Regions from separate parts of the Quadrisphaera oryzae genome, predicted to be linked through region 2. Evidence: predicted binding sites of a transcription regulator. Region 2 holds the regulator's gene; the other holds the start of a gene.
The links. Region 2 encodes LexA, which represses DNA repair genes until DNA is damaged. Its sites were predicted from a motif close to TCGAACANNTGTTCGA; they were not measured.
Positions count from the first base shown of each region.

Region 1: a site for LexA is predicted at 3,202-3,217, ahead of H7K62_RS06110 (HNH endonuclease signature motif containing protein). Genes of this name have one in related genera too.

Region 1 covers NZ_JACNME010000002.1:549,635-556,827, forward strand. The annotation lists gene H7K62_RS23590 (phosphatase PAP2 family protein) at 1-55, opposite strand, end outside; partial or broken gene H7K62_RS06095 (GH25 family lysozyme) at 660-1,154, shown strand; gene H7K62_RS06100 (cupin domain-containing protein) at 1,166-1,537, opposite strand; gene H7K62_RS06105 (NAD(P)/FAD-dependent oxidoreductase) at 1,534-2,973, opposite strand; gene H7K62_RS06110 (HNH endonuclease signature motif containing protein) at 3,248-5,314, shown strand; gene lepB (signal peptidase I) at 5,503-6,273, shown strand; gene H7K62_RS06120 (aromatic amino acid transaminase) at 6,309-7,193, opposite strand, start outside.
Region 2 covers NZ_JACNME010000005.1:37,459-44,651, forward strand. The annotation lists gene H7K62_RS11085 (carbohydrate ABC transporter permease) at 1-574, opposite strand, end outside; gene H7K62_RS11090 (extracellular solute-binding protein) at 630-1,862, opposite strand; gene H7K62_RS23840 (glycoside hydrolase family 2 protein) at 2,113-4,131, shown strand; gene H7K62_RS11100 (purine-cytosine permease family protein) at 4,079-5,548, opposite strand; gene lexA (transcriptional repressor LexA) at 5,645-6,328, shown strand; gene H7K62_RS11110 (Nramp family divalent metal transporter) at 6,325-7,193, opposite strand, start outside.

The DNA of each region.
Region 1 (7,193 bases), on a different contig from region 2:
GTGAGGGCGGGCGGGGCGGCGGGGCGCCACCGCTGCCGGGGGTCGTCGTGCTCACGGGTGGCTCTCCTGCTCCGGGCGCGCCCACCAGCGGTGCGCGCGAGCGACGAGTCTGTCCGCTGCCTCGGCCGCGCGCTCCCCGGGAGCACCCGGTCGTGCTCCCGGGTCGGGCTGCCCCGTCAGGACCGTCGCGCGCCAGAGCTCCGCGGGGACCGGCTCTGCGCCAGGGACGGTGCGGGGTGCAGCGGCCGACGCGGCTCGCGGTCACCCGCGGGGTCTCCGCCCTGCCCTGGCGGCTCGGGGAACGCGAAGCCGCCGTGGTGCCACATCCACACGTGCGCCCACCTGTCCACGAGGGGCAGCCGTCGCCACACCCGCACCCACCACGGCAGGTCGGCGTCGCGGAGCTCCAGCCCGCCCGGTGGCGTCCAGTCCCACCCGGGCAGGACCCCCGGCGGAGGGGTGATCCCGCCCGGGGTCACACCACCGTCCCGGTCGCGGTCCCGGCCGCGGTCCTCCGCGGGAGGCCAAGGGAACCGGCGTCGTCGCACGAGCCATGATCGACGCGCCCGCCCGGTGGGGTCGAGGTCCCCGTCCGGAGGCCGCCCGTTCCGCAGCCTGCGCGGCGTGGAGCACGCGCCGGAGCCGACGACGTCGCGTACGTCAAGGCCAGCGAGGGCGGCGACGTCACCGACGAGCGGTTCGCCGAGAACTGGGCGGGGGCCGGGCGCGCCGGACTGCAGCGCGGCGCCTACCACTTCTTCACGCCGTGCCGTCCGGGCGGTGAGCAGGCCGAGCACTTCCTGCGGACCGCGCCGCCGGAGGCTGGTGCCCTGCCGCCGGCCGTGGACCTGGAGCTGGCCGGCAACTGCTCCTCGCGCCCCGGTGGCGCGCAGGTCGACGCCGAGCTCGGTGCCTTCCTGGAGGCGGTGGGGCGGGCGTGGGGACGGCCGGTGGTGCTCTACGTCGGTGAGGACTGGGAACGCGTCTACCCGGTGCTCGAGGCGTCAGAGCGACCGCGGTGGCTGGTGAGCTTCACCGGACGCCCCGACGTGCGCTGGTCCGTGTGGCAGCACGCGTGGTGGGGACGGGTCGACGGTGTCAGCGGCCGCGTGGACCTGGACGTCGTCCGGCTCGCCGACCTCGCGCGCCCGTAGCGCCGCGCGGGTCACGGCAGCTGCAGGTACAGCTTGCGCAGAGGCTCGCGCACGGTCCAGGTGGTGCGGTCGCCTGCCCGCAGGTGCACCACGGACCCGGCGGCCAGCTCGAGCACCTCGTCGTCGTCGTCGAACGCCACGGTGGCGCGGCCGCTGAGGACGACGAAGAGCTCCTCGGACTCGGTGTCGCGGGCCGCCCCGGGCGTCATCTCCCAGAGGCCCACCTCGACGCCACCGCTCGCGGGACCACCGGAGAGCTCCCGGTAGCGCGCCGTCGGCGAGCCGGCCAGCACCTCCTCACCGGCGGGCAGAGCCTCGGGCAGGTCGGCGGTGAGCGCGTCCGCGCACAGCAGCCGGGTCGGACGCCCCGGCGAGGCGCTCACGAGTCGAAGCCCAGGCCGGCGGCGTCGAGGGCCTTGAGGAAGAGGTTGCGGCGGCCCTGGTGGTGGTCGGCGCTGTCCAGGGAGGCCCTGGTCAGGGCCACTCCCACCGCCGTCGCTGGCTCCGGGGGGAACGGCAGCGGCCTGCGGCGCACCATCTCCAGCTGGGTCCGCTCCGTCTCGGCGCCGGCGAGCAGGTCGAGCAGCACCTCCGCGGCGAAGCGCGTGGCCCCGACCCCCAGACCGGTGAACCCGCGGGCGTACGCGAGGTCGCCCTTGCGGGCCGTGCCGTAGTACGCGGCGAAGCGCGTGCAGGTGTCGATGGCCCCGGCCCAGCGGTGGCTGAAGCGGACGTCCTCCAGCTGCGGGAACATCGTGAAGAAGTGGCTGGCCAGGCGCTCGTAGCTGGCGGGGCGGTCCTCGTAGCGGCTGTTGACGTGCCCGCCCGCGTGGTGGATGGCGTCGTACCCGCCGAAGAGCACGCGGTCGTCCGCGGACAGGCGGATGTAGTGGAACTGGTTGGCGAGGTCCGTCAGCCCCTGGCGGTCCTCCCACCCCACCGCCCGCTTCTGCTCCGCCGTCAACGGCTCGCTCATCAGCACGTAGTCGTAGACCGGCACCGTCATGAGGCGGTCGCGGCGCAGCAGCGCGGGGAAGACCCCCGTGGCGAGCACCACCTGCCGAGCGGTGACGGAGGCCCGTGCGGTGCGCACCACCTGCGGACCGCCCTTGGCACCCGGCTTCTCCAGGGCGGTCACCGCGGAGTGCTCGAAGACGCGCACGCCCAGCTCGCGGGCCGCGCGGGCCAGCTCCCGGGCGAGGCGGGCGGGCTGGAGCAGGGCCACGTCGTCGCGGTCCCAGCGCCCGGCCAGGAAGATCGGGGAGTCGATGTGGGCACGGGTGGCGGCGGCGTCCAGGACGTCGTGGTCCGCCCCCTCGGACAGGCCCTCCGACAGCCATGGGACCTGGTGGGGCTCGACGGCGACGGCGAGGCTGCCGGTGCGCTCGAAGTGGCAGTCCAGGCCGAGCTCGGCGACGTCGCGGGCGAAGGCGTCGAGGTTCTCCCGGCCCAGGCGGTGCAGCTGGTCGTACTCGGACGGCCAGCGGTTGCGGCCGTTCTCCTCGCCGTGGGTGATGCTCGCCTCGCAGAAGCCGCCGTTGCGGCCCGACGCCGCCCAGCCCACGGTCTCCGCCTCGAGCACCACCACGCTGCGGCCCGGGTCCCGGCGCTTGGCCAGCACCGCCGTCCACAGGCCCAGGTAGCCGCCGCCGACCACCACGAGGTCCGCGGTGGTGCCAGCCGTCAGCTGCTGGGCGGAGGGGGGTGGGGGCGCCTCGTCGAGCCAGAAGACGCGCTGCTCGCTGCCCGCCAGGGCCTTGCTCACGAGGGCCGGGTCGGGCGCGGAGCGCTCCCACACCGTCGGGGTCGCCGCCACCATGCGGGGATGGTGGCACAGGAACGGGGGTCGCCGTCACCCCTGCGCTGCGGATCCGAGCGCTTCGCGGGCTTGAGGTGGTGGCTTTCCGCAGCCTTCGGGGCTGGGAGATGCGCTATCCGCAGGCTGCGGGGATCGCCCCCATGGGAGTGACCACCCTGCGACGCCACGTGAGGACCAGGCATGCGGGTGAACCTCGACTTGCACGGATCATGCCCCTGTGCAGGCCCGTTGCACGCCCGTTCGACTGTCGGTGCCGACCCCTAGCGTGATCCACATGACCTGGACGGCCGCCGAGACGCCCCACGAGGGCGACTCCACCGGTGGCGCCAGCCCCGAGGCGAGCAGCCCTGAGGTGAGCAGCACCGAGGGGAGCAGCACCGACTGGGTCGCTGAGCCGCTGGCCCCCGGTGCCCTCGGCGCCGACCCCTGCGCTCCCCAGGACGACGATGGCACGTCTGCCGGTGAAGTGCCGCTGCCGCTGGCCGGTCCGCTGACTGGTCCGCTGGCCCAGGCCATGACCACCACCCGCGCCGGAGCTGACCAGGCCGCAGCCGCCGCCTGCTACCTCGCCTCCCTCAGCCCCCACCAGCGGGTGGAGGCACTGCGCCAAGGCGCCCGCGCCCGCGACGTGCTGGAGGCGGCGCTGCTGCGCCTGACCGCCTCCTTCACCCCCGCAGACCTGCAGACCCTGGGAGCCACCTCGGTGGTGGACCTGCTGCTGACCCACACCGGTGCCGACCCCCGCCGCGCCAGCACCGAAGCAGGCCTGGCCACGGCACTGACCACGCCCCCGGCTCCGCTGCCGATCCCGGTCGGCGCCGACCTCAGCGCGGCCACCACCAGCCACGACGGCGTGGACGACGGCGTGGACGAGGGTGTGGACGAGGGTGTGGACGAGGGCGTGGACGAGGGCGTGGACGACGGCGTGGACGACGGCGTGGATGAGGGTGTGGGGCTGGGTGTGGACCTGGACGCGGAGGTGGCCGCTGCAGCCGCGATGAGCCCAGCGCACACCCACTGCGGGGAGGGACTGGGACGCCTGGGAGCAGCCCACGCCGCCGGGCAGGTCTCCACCGACATCGCCGCCCTGGCCCGGCGCACCCTGGCCGCCCTGCCCGCGCGGCTGCGCCGCGCCCACGGGGCGCTGGCTGATGCGCTGCTGGCCAGCGCCCTGCCCGGGCTGAGCCACCCCCAGGCCGTCATCGCCTGCGAGGTGGTGGCCCGCACGATCGACCCCGACCGGCCCGAGCGCGGCTTCGACCCCGACGCCGTGGACAAGCGCTACCTGCACCTCACCGTGCACGCCGACGGGGTGGTGGACGTGCGCGCCCGCCTGGACGCGCTCACCGGCGCTGAGCTCAAAGCCGCCATCGACCACTACGCCCAGCCCGACCCCACCGTGCACGCCCCCCTGGCCGATCAGCCCGCCGACCAGCCCACCGGCCAGCCCCTGCCGGGGTTCGGCGACCGTGAGGGCGCCACCGGAGGCGATGCCCAGCCGGCCGGGCAACCGGCCGGCGGCCGGGCGGGGGTGGCGGTGCGTGATCAGCGCACCGCGCCCCAGCGCCGCGCCGACGCCCTGGGACTGCTGGCCCGCTTGGGCCGGGTCGGGGACCAGGCCCGCGGTGGGGAGGCGGCGCGCCTCATCGTCACCGCCACCACCGACCAGCTCACCGGTGTGCCCGGGGCCGGGCAAGCCAGCTGTGAGACCACCCGGCGGGGACTGGGCACCACCGCGCTGCAGCACCTGGCGTGCACGGCGCTGCTGCACACGGTGACCCTGTCCTGTCAGGGCGGCAGTGCTGCGGTGCTGGCGCTGGGACGCAGCGTGCGGTTGTTCTCCCCGGCCCAGCGCCGGGCGATGCTGGCTCGTGATGGCGGGTGTGTGATCCCGGGGTGCACCTCCCCGCCGGGGTGGTGGGAGGCCCACCACACCCACGCCTGGGGGCACGGGGGTCCTACCGATGTGGACCAGGGGGTGTTGTTGTGCGGGCGTCACCACGTGCTGGTGACCCTCGGTGTGTGGCAGGTGCGGATGGTGGGCGGTGCCCCGCAGGTGCGTCCGCCGGTCAGTGTCGACCCGTTGCAGCGGTGGCTGCTCAACCCCCGCCGGGCGTTGGAGCACACCACTGCGCGGCGCACCGAGCAGCTGCTGCTGCTCACCGACCCCGGCGCCTTCGGCCACCAGGGACCACACCAGGGACCCCGACCTGGAGCTGGGGCACCCGCGCCGGGTGAGCCGCCCGAGCCGCCCGAGCCGCCCGAGCCGGATGAGCAGGGCGAGCACGATGAGGGGCCACCCCCGGACATCCCCTCAGCCCGCCGCACCTGCGACTGCTGACCCCGCTGACCCGTCCCGCCAGCTCGCGCTCACCCCTGCCTCCCGTGAGGCAGGGGTGGGCGGTCTGCCCGGAGCCGGCAGCCGCCGCAAGTGCCGCCGAAGATCGACGAAGGCCCGCGCCGAGGGTCGCTGCGGCCTAACCTGCGAGGGCTGGGCCGTTCCTCGTACGGTCACCACCAGGAGGTGCCATGGCCGGCTCGCCGCCGGACGCAGCCGCAGAGCCAGCGGGCCCGCCGGCCCCCGCCACTCGGCGAGACCGCCGCGCGCACGGGCCCGGTCGTCGGCTGTTCGCGGCCGTCCGCGAGGCGCTCGTGGTGGTGACCTCCGCCCTCGTGCTGTCGCTGCTGGTGAAGACGCTGCTCCTGCAGGCCTTCTCGATCCCCTCCGAGTCCATGGAGGCGACCCTCGTCAGGGGCGACCGCATCCTCGTCAGCAAGCTCACCCCCGGCGTCGTCGACCTGCAGCGCGGTGACGTCGTGGTCTTTGCGGACCCGGGCGGGTGGCTGCCACCGGAGCAGACGGCCTCTCGCGGGCCCGTGGCGGGCGCTGCCCAGGAGGTCCTGACGTGGGTCGGGCTCGTGCCCGAGGGGACCGGTCACCTCGTGAAGCGGGTCATCGGGCTCCCTGGCGACTCCGTGGCCTGCTGCGACCAGCGGGGCCGCACCACCGTCAACGGCGCAGCGCTGGCAGAGGACTTCCTGGCGCCTGGCGCGATCCCCAGCCAGTTCCCGTTCTCCGTCACCGTGCCGCCGGGGTCCGTGTGGGTCGAGGGCGACAACCGCCAGCACTCGGCGGACTCCCGCTGGCACCAGGACGGTCCCGGTGGCGGGATGGTCCCGGTCGACGACGTCGTGGGACGTGCGGTGGTCATCGCCTGGCCGCTCGACCGCCTCGCGTGGCTGTCACGTCACGGCGGAGCCTTCGCCGGGGTGCCTGCTCCGCCCGGTGCGACACCGTGAAGCCGGCCCGGACGGAGTGCGCACAACGCCCATGATCACGGGTGGTGGGAGGCGGCGGTGATGGCGGCGGCGAGACGACCGACGGCCGACGCCGGCACGCCTGCGAGGTTGATGCGCCCACCCGGCATGCCGTGCACGCCGTGCTCGACCCGCAGCACGTGCATCTGCGACGCAGCCAGCGGCAGCTGCAGGAACATCCCGCGCTGCACGTCCACCGCCGCCGCCACCCCGCACGCGCCGCGGGAGCGCAGCCCGGCCACCAGATCCGAGCGCAGCCGGGTCAGCCGGTCCCGCGCGCCGTCGAGCTCGGCGCGCCAGAGGGCGCGCAGGTCGTCGTCGTCGAGGACCTCGGCCACCAGCTCCGCACCGTGCCCGGGCGGCTGGGAGTACAGCGACCGCGCGCTGGCCTCCAGCACGCTGCGCGCGGCGCCGGCGCCGGCGCCCGCGCCGGCAGGACCCTCGCCGACGACGACAGCGCAGCCCGTCCGCTCGCTGTACAGCCCGAACGCCTTCGACGCGCTGACCGCCACGAGCACCTCGGGCACGCGGTCGACCAGCAGGCGCAGCCCGGCGAGGTCGGCGTCGAGGCCGTCACCCAGCCCGTAGTAGGCCAGGTCCACGAAGGGGGTGACCCCCGCGTCCAGGCAGGCGCTGGCCAGGGCGTCCCACAGGTCCACCGACATCGAGGTGCCGGTCGGGTTGTGGCAGCAGCCCTGCATCAGGTAGACGTCGCCGGGGCGGGCGGAGCGCACCGCGGCGAGCAGGCCGGCGGCGTCGAGGGCTCCGTCCGGCGTGGTCCACGGGTGCGTCACCACCTGCAGCCCCGCCCCGCGCAGCAGCGGGACGTGGTTGACGTACGCGGGCACCCCGAGCAGCACCCGCCGGGTGGGGCTGGCCGCTGCCACCAGCTCGGCGAGCAG
Region 2 (7,193 bases):
CGAAGTTGAAGCCGAGGGTCCACCACACGGTGGCCGCGGCCACGCCCCACATCGCCCAGGTCGGGTCACCGAGGACGGCGGTGGGGGTGAGCCCGAACAGGGACTGCAGCGAGGGCCACAGGCCGGTGCCGGGGGTGAAGATGAACACCCAGATCAGCGAGATGGTGGCCGAGGGCAGCACGAACGGCAGGAAGAACGCCAGCCGGAAGAACCACTGGCCGCGGTTCATGCGGTTGGCGAGCACCGCGAAGACGAAGCTGAGGATGACCAGCGGGACGGTCGTGATGAGCGTGAAGTACAGCGTCTGCCACAGGGCCTGGCGGAAGTCGTCCCGGCCGAGCATCTCCGCGTAGTTGCCGAGCCCGGCGAAGCTGCCGATGCCGGGCTTGACCAGCGAGGTGTTGAAGAAGCTCACGACGATCATGTAGATCACCGGGACGATGAGGAAGAGCGCGTAGAAGACGCCGAACGGGGCGATGAACAGCCACCCCGCGCGGGCGTCGGTGCGCTTCACCCGGCGCGAGGGGGCCGCCGGTGCGGCGGCCCCGGGCGGGGCGAGGGTCTGAGCGGTCACCGGAGGCTCTCCTTCCAGGTCTGCTGGGCGTGCCGGGTCTGCCGGGTCGGCGCGGTCACACCGGGCTCGGGGTGTCGAGATAGGTCTGCAGCTGCGACTTCATCGCCGCGAGCGCGTCCTGCGGGCTGGCGAGCTGCTGCTGCACGAGGCCCAGCTGCGCGCCGACGATGTTCTCGAAGTTGCTGCCCGAGCCGGAGTACCAGCCGGGCGGGTCGTAGTTGGCGATCTCCGCCGCCGAGGCGTAGTCGGCCTGGGGCTCGAGCGCCTTGTACTCGGCGGAGTCGAGGGTCTCCTTGAAGGCGGGGATGTGCCCGCCCTTCGCCCACGTCAGCGACTGGTCGAGCATCGACTTGATGAAGCCCATCGCCAGCTTCTTCTGCGCGTCGGTGCGGTCCATCCTCGGGAGGATGAAGGTGTGCGAGTCGGCCTGGGCGGCCGGCTTGTCGAACAGCTGCGGCACCGGGACCATCCCGAACTTCAGCCCCTCCACGGCCTGCGCCGTGGTGATCTCCCACTCGCCCTGCATGTAGAAGCCGGCCTTGCCGGTGAACATGAGCGTCTGGGCGCCGGCGTAGTCCTCGGTCGGCGTGAGCAGGCCCTTCTTCACCAGCGAGGAGGTGTACTCCATCGTCGTGATGGCGAGGTCCTCGTTGACGGTGAGCGTGGCGCCGTCGTCCCCGAGGAAGGGGGTGGCCCCGTCCTGCTGCCAGTACAGGGTCTGGAAGAGGCGCCACTGGCCGGCGGTGTCGCCCACGGAGGCGACGGCGAGCGGGGTGGCGCCGGTGACGCCCTTGATGGCGGTCAGCGCCGCCTCGAACGCCTCGGTCCCCTGGATGCTGTTGAGCTTGCCGTCGCCGGCGAGCAGGCCCGCCTTCTGGCAGACGTCGCTGTTGAAGTACATGACGAAGGGGTGGGTGTCGAGGGGGACGGTGTAGTAGCTGTCCCCAACCTTCCCCGCGTTCCACACCGACTCGGTGAAGGACGAGCTCGACAGGCCCACGAGGCCGAGCAGGTCCTCGGTGATCGGCTCGAGCAGGTCGGCCTGGGCGAGGATGGTCGCGCGGGTGGCGTGGGCCACGGCGACGTCCGGCGGCTTGTTGCCGAGCGTGGCCAGCACGACCTTGGTGTAGTACGGGTTGCCCCAGGCGAAGGTGGCGGCGGTCAGGGAGCTCGCGCCGCCGTGCTGCGTGCGGTACTCGTCGAGCATCGTCTGCAGGCGGGCGCCGTCACCGCCGCCGAACAGGTTCCAGAACGTGACCGACCCGGGGTCGAGCGGGGTGCCCGCCACGCCCGCGGCCAGGGGCGAGCCGCAGCCGGCCAGGCCACCGGACAGGCCCAGGGGCCCCCAGGCCGGCCAGGCCCCCGGCCAGGACCCCCCGGCGGCTGGGGCCCGGCGGTGCTGTGACGGGTGGGTGCCCTGCGGGCAGCCTCGTGGACATCATCGACCTCCTCGTCGTGCGCTGGCCCGGAGTCTGCATGGTCGGCCCCCGATTTGCAACGATAGAAATCCGGTGGCGCGCCGTGGCACACTCCGGCCCGTGGCAGAGACGGCACAGCTCCCCCGCGCCAGCACGCAGAGCGGGGAGCACCCCCGTCCGCAGCTGCTGCGACAGCACTGGACCGACCTCGGCGGCACCTGGCAGCTGGGCCTCGTCCCCGCCGGGTCCCCCGGTCCGCGGGGCCTGTGGCGCGGTGGGTCCCTGCAGGACCGGACGGGCTTCGAGCGCGACGTCGTCGTCCCCTACCCGCCGGAGAGCTCCGCGTCCGGGGTGGGCGAGCAGGGCCCGTTCGCCGAGCTCTGGTACCGCCGCGGCCTGCGGCTGCGCGACGTCGCCGGCGCCGGGGAGCTCGCGGCCGAGGGGTCGGGGGCGCGGCTCGTGCTGCGCTTCGGTGCGGTCGACCACAGCGCGCGGGTCTGGTTCGACGGCCACCTCGTGGCCGAGCACACCGGCGGGCAGACGCCGTTCTCCGCCGACGTCACCGACCTCCTCACCCCCGGCCCCGACCTGGACCTCGACAACGAGCACGTGCTCGTGGTCCGCGCCGTCGACGACGCCCGCGACCCCGAGCTGCCCCGCGGCAAGCAGGACTGGCACGACGCCCCGCACGCCATCTGGTACCGCCGCACCTCCGGCATCTGGCAGACGGTCTGGGCCGAGGTGGTCCCGGCGGTCAGCATCGAGCACCTCACCTGGACCACCGACCTCGTCGGCGCCACCGTGCACCTCGTCGCGGAGCTGTCGAGCGTCCCCGTGGAGCCGGTCAGCCTCGCCGTCCGCCTGTCCCTCGGGGCTCACGACGACGACGAGCGCGTGCTCGCCGAGGCCGTGGTCGCCGTGCCCGGTCCCACCGAGCGCGGGGGACCGCGCGTCGAGGTGGCCCTGGCGGTGCCGCTGCTGCGGCACGGGCAGGAGCGCGAGGCGCTGCTGTGGAGCCCGGAGCACCCCCACCTCGTCGACGCGCAGGTGCGGCTGCTGACCCGGGGGCCCGCCTCACCGGCCGGTGCTGGCGCCGAGCTGGACGCCGTCGCCAGCTACCTCGGGATGCGCTCGGTGCAGGTGGGCGCCGGGCAGCTGCTGCTCAACGGCACCCCGCGCACGCTGCGGAGCGTGCTCGACCAGGGCTGGTGGCCCGACACCCACCTGGCCGCCAGCGCCGCGCGGCTGCGCACCGAGGCCCAGCTGCTGGCCGACCTGGGGTTCGACTCGGTGCGGATCCACCAGAAGGTGGAGGACCCGCGCTTCCTGCACTGGTGCGACCGGCTCGGCATCACCGTCTGGGCCGAGACGGCCGGCGCCTACGCCCACACCTCGCGCGCCGTCTCCCTGCTGACGGCGGAGTGGCTGGAGGTGGTCCGCCGCGACGCGAGCCACCCGAGCGTGGTGGCGTGGGTGCCGCTCAACGAGAGCTGGGGCGTGCAGGACATCGCGGTCTCCGCCGGGGAGCGCGCATACGCGACGGCGCTGGCGAACCTCACCCGCGCGCTGGACCCGACCCGGCCCGTCATCAGCAACGACGGGTGGGAGCACACCGACTCCGACCTCTGGACCGTGCACGACTACACCGACTCCGGGGAGGTGCTCGTGCGCCGCTACGGCTCGCCGGAGGCCGCCGCGGCGCTGGTGGGCGTGCCCTCGCCGTCGTCGTCCTCGGCCCGGGTGAGCGCCAACGGCCGGCGCCTGCGGGTGGCCGGCGGGCGCGGCGACGTCGCGGCCGAGGAGCGGCCCCTGGTGCTCAGCGAGTTCGGCGGGGTGCGCTTCACGCCCGCCGTCGATGGCGCAGCGGCGCCCGAGGGCGCGACGTGGGGGTACTCGACCGCCTCCGACGCCGGCGACTACGCCCGCCGCCTGGGCGACCTGCTGGGCGCGGCGAACGCGTGCGTGGAGGCGGGCGGCCTGGTCGGGTGGTGCTACACGCAGCTGGCCGACACGCTGCAGGAGGCCAACGGCCTGGTCACGGAGGACCGCACGCCCAAGCTGCCGCTGGCGCAGCTGCGCGCGCTGGTCACCGGCGAGCCAGCGCCCCCGTCCGCAGGGTCTTCTTCGCCGACGGCGTGAGGAGCAGCTGCCCCACGAAGCCGACGGCCAGGGCGGCGAGCACCCCGAGGTTGGCGTAGGCCCACGGGCCGTCCTTCCCGCCCAGGCCGACCGGCCCCAGCAGGTAGCCCTGCCAGGCGAGCCACGTGGCGCTGGTGTTCACCACCAGCCCCCAGCCGAGGACGGACGACGCCACCAGCAGCGCCACGGCCCCCCAGCGCACCGAGCCGTACTGGCCCGCGGGGTCGAAGAGGGCGGCGTCGTCGTAGGCGCCGGAGCGGCGGACCAGGTCCGCGACGGCCGCCCCCGCCCACGCGGCGATCGGCACCCCGAGGGTGATGAGGAACCCCTGGAACGGGGTGAGGAAGTCGGCGGAGACGAAGACCACGTACACCGCGCCGGCAACCATGAGCGCGCCGTCCACCAGGGCGGCCGCCCAGCGCGGGGCGGGCAGCCCCAGGGACAGCAGCGCCAGGCCGGAGGAGTAGATGTCCAGCACCGCGCCGCCCACCAGGGACAGCACCGCCACCACGGCGAACGGCACGAGGAACCAGGTGGGCAGGCCGGTGGCCAGGGCGCCGATGGGGTCGGTGCCGGCGCCCTCCGCGAACGCCGGCGAGGAGGCCGCGAGCAGCACCCCGAAGCCCAGCAGCACCAGCGGCGCGGCGGCGCCGCCGAACGTCGTCCACCACACCACGCCGGGGCGGGAGGAGTGCCGGGGCAGGTAGCGGGAGTAGTCGCCGGCGGCGTTGACCCACCCGAGCCCGAACAGGGTCATGCTGAACACGGCCGCGCCGAGCAGCGCCTGCCAGGAGCCGTTCGGCGCCGAGGTGATCGCGCCCCAGTCGAGGTCGGGCACCCGCAGCGCGAGGAAGACCGCGGTCAGCACGCCGGTCACCCAGGTGATGACGGCCTGCAGCTTCATGATCGCCTCGAAGCCCAGCACCCCGGCGCCCACCACCAGGGCGACGACGACGACGAGGGCGACCGCCTTGGTGACCGCTCCGCCGCCCCAGCCCAGCGTCGTGAACACGGTGGCGGTGGCCAGCGCCGCCAGCGAGACGAGGACCGTCTCCCACCCGACGGTGAGCAGCCAGCTGATGGCCGAGGGGACCTTGTTGCCGCGGACGCCGTACGCCGCGCGCGAGACCACCATGGTCGGCGCGGACGCGCGGGTGCCGCCGAGGGCGACGAGCCCGCACAGGAGGAACGACGCCACGATCCCGACCACACCCGCGAGCAGCGCCTGCCACCAGCTGACCCCGAAGCCGAGCACGAACGCGCCGTTGGCGATGCCGAAGACGGAGACGTTGGCGGCGAACCACGGCCAGAACAGGCTGGACGGCTTCCCGCGGCGCTCGGACTCGTCGATGACGTTGAGGCCGTTGACCTCGACCCTCGAGAGCGAGGGCGTCTCCTGCTGCGGCACGACGGACACGACGGAACAGTACGGTCTGCGCGCCCCCTGGCCGAGACCCCGACGCGGGTCGAACGCCTGTTTGAGATCGCGTGCTCGATCCACTACGCTGCGTTCGTGGCGACGACAGCCCCGAAGGGGACCTCCAGCCGAGCTGACGACCTCACCAGCCGGCAGCGGGCCGTCCTCGACACCATCCGCGAGTCGGTCTCGAGCCGCGGCTACCCGCCGAGCATGCGGGAGATCGGCAAGGTCGTCGGGCTGCACAGCCCCAGCAGCGTCGCGCACCAGCTGGTGACGCTCGAGCGCAAGGGCTACCTGCGCCGCGACCCCAACCGCCCGCGCGCCATCGAGGTGGTCGACGCCGGCCGCGGAGCGGGCCGCGAGGAGGGCGGCCCCGCCGTCCCCGTGGTGCCGGAGAGCGAGGACACCGCCTTCGTGCCGCTGGTCGGCCGCATCGCGGCGGGTGCGCCGCTGCTGGCCGAGCAGGAGGTGGAGGACGTCTTCGCCCTCCCCCGCCAGCTGGTCGGCGAGGGCGAGCTCTTCACGCTGCGGGTGGTCGGTGACTCCATGGTGGACGCCGCCATCTGCGACGGCGACTACGTGGTGGTGCGCCGCCAGCCCGTCGCCGAGAACGGCGAGGTGGTCGCCGCCATGATCGACGGCGAGGCCACGGTCAAGGTGCTGCAGCGCCGCGGCGGCCGGGTGCAGCTGCTCCCCCGCAACGACGCGTACTCCCCCATCGACGGGACCGACGCGACCGTCCTGGGCCGCGTCGTCACGGTGCTGCGCTCGCTCTAGCCGAAGTAGCCGAGCAGCTTCGGCAGCTGCTGGGCCATGGTCAGCACGGTCGCCGTGCCGTAGATGAGGATGGCGGCCACCAGCAGCGCCAGCCGCACACCTCTGACGCGCAGCGGCGCGGGCAGCAGCCGGCGGTTGGTGGCGATGAGCAGCGCCGAGTAGATGGTCATCATGAGACCGCCGACGGTGGCGGAGACGACGACGAGCGCGATCGGCTGGTCGAAGCCGACCAGCAGCACCACGATGCCGATCGCCACGAGGCCCCAGGTGAGCCAGAAGTAGAGGCGGCTCTCGTCGGCGCCCCTGAGGTAGCTGGTCTTGAGCACGTCCGCGGCCATGCGGCTGGTGTAGTCGGTGATGCCGAGCGCGGCGCCGAACAGCGAGAACGCCCCGATGACCCAGAAGAAGACGCCGAACCAGCTGCCGACGGCCTGCGCCAGCTGCTCGCCCTCCACCCGGACGAACTGGATGTCGCTCGGCAGGTCCTCGAGGCCGAAGACCGTGGAGTAGGCCAGCAGCGAGGTGAAGAAGATCGACACCACGGTGATGGCGACGAAGGTGCTCAGCTGCTCGACGTTGGCGAAGCGCCACCACCCGCGCCAGCGCCGCAGGTTCTCCTCCCCCTCGGGGCCCTCGACGCGGAAGACGTAGCCGGTGCTGGGCACCGCCTCCGGCTCACCGGTGACGGGGCTCTGCAGCCGCGGCACGTAGTGCCCCATGCCGAAGCCCTTGTCGCGGATCCAGTTGGACTGCACGAGGTTCTGCCCGCCGCCGGCGCCGGCGAAGATCATGGCGCCGAAGAGGGTGGCGAACCCCAGCTCGGCCGCGGGGAAGCCGGCCTGCGTGACGATGGTCGGCACGTCGC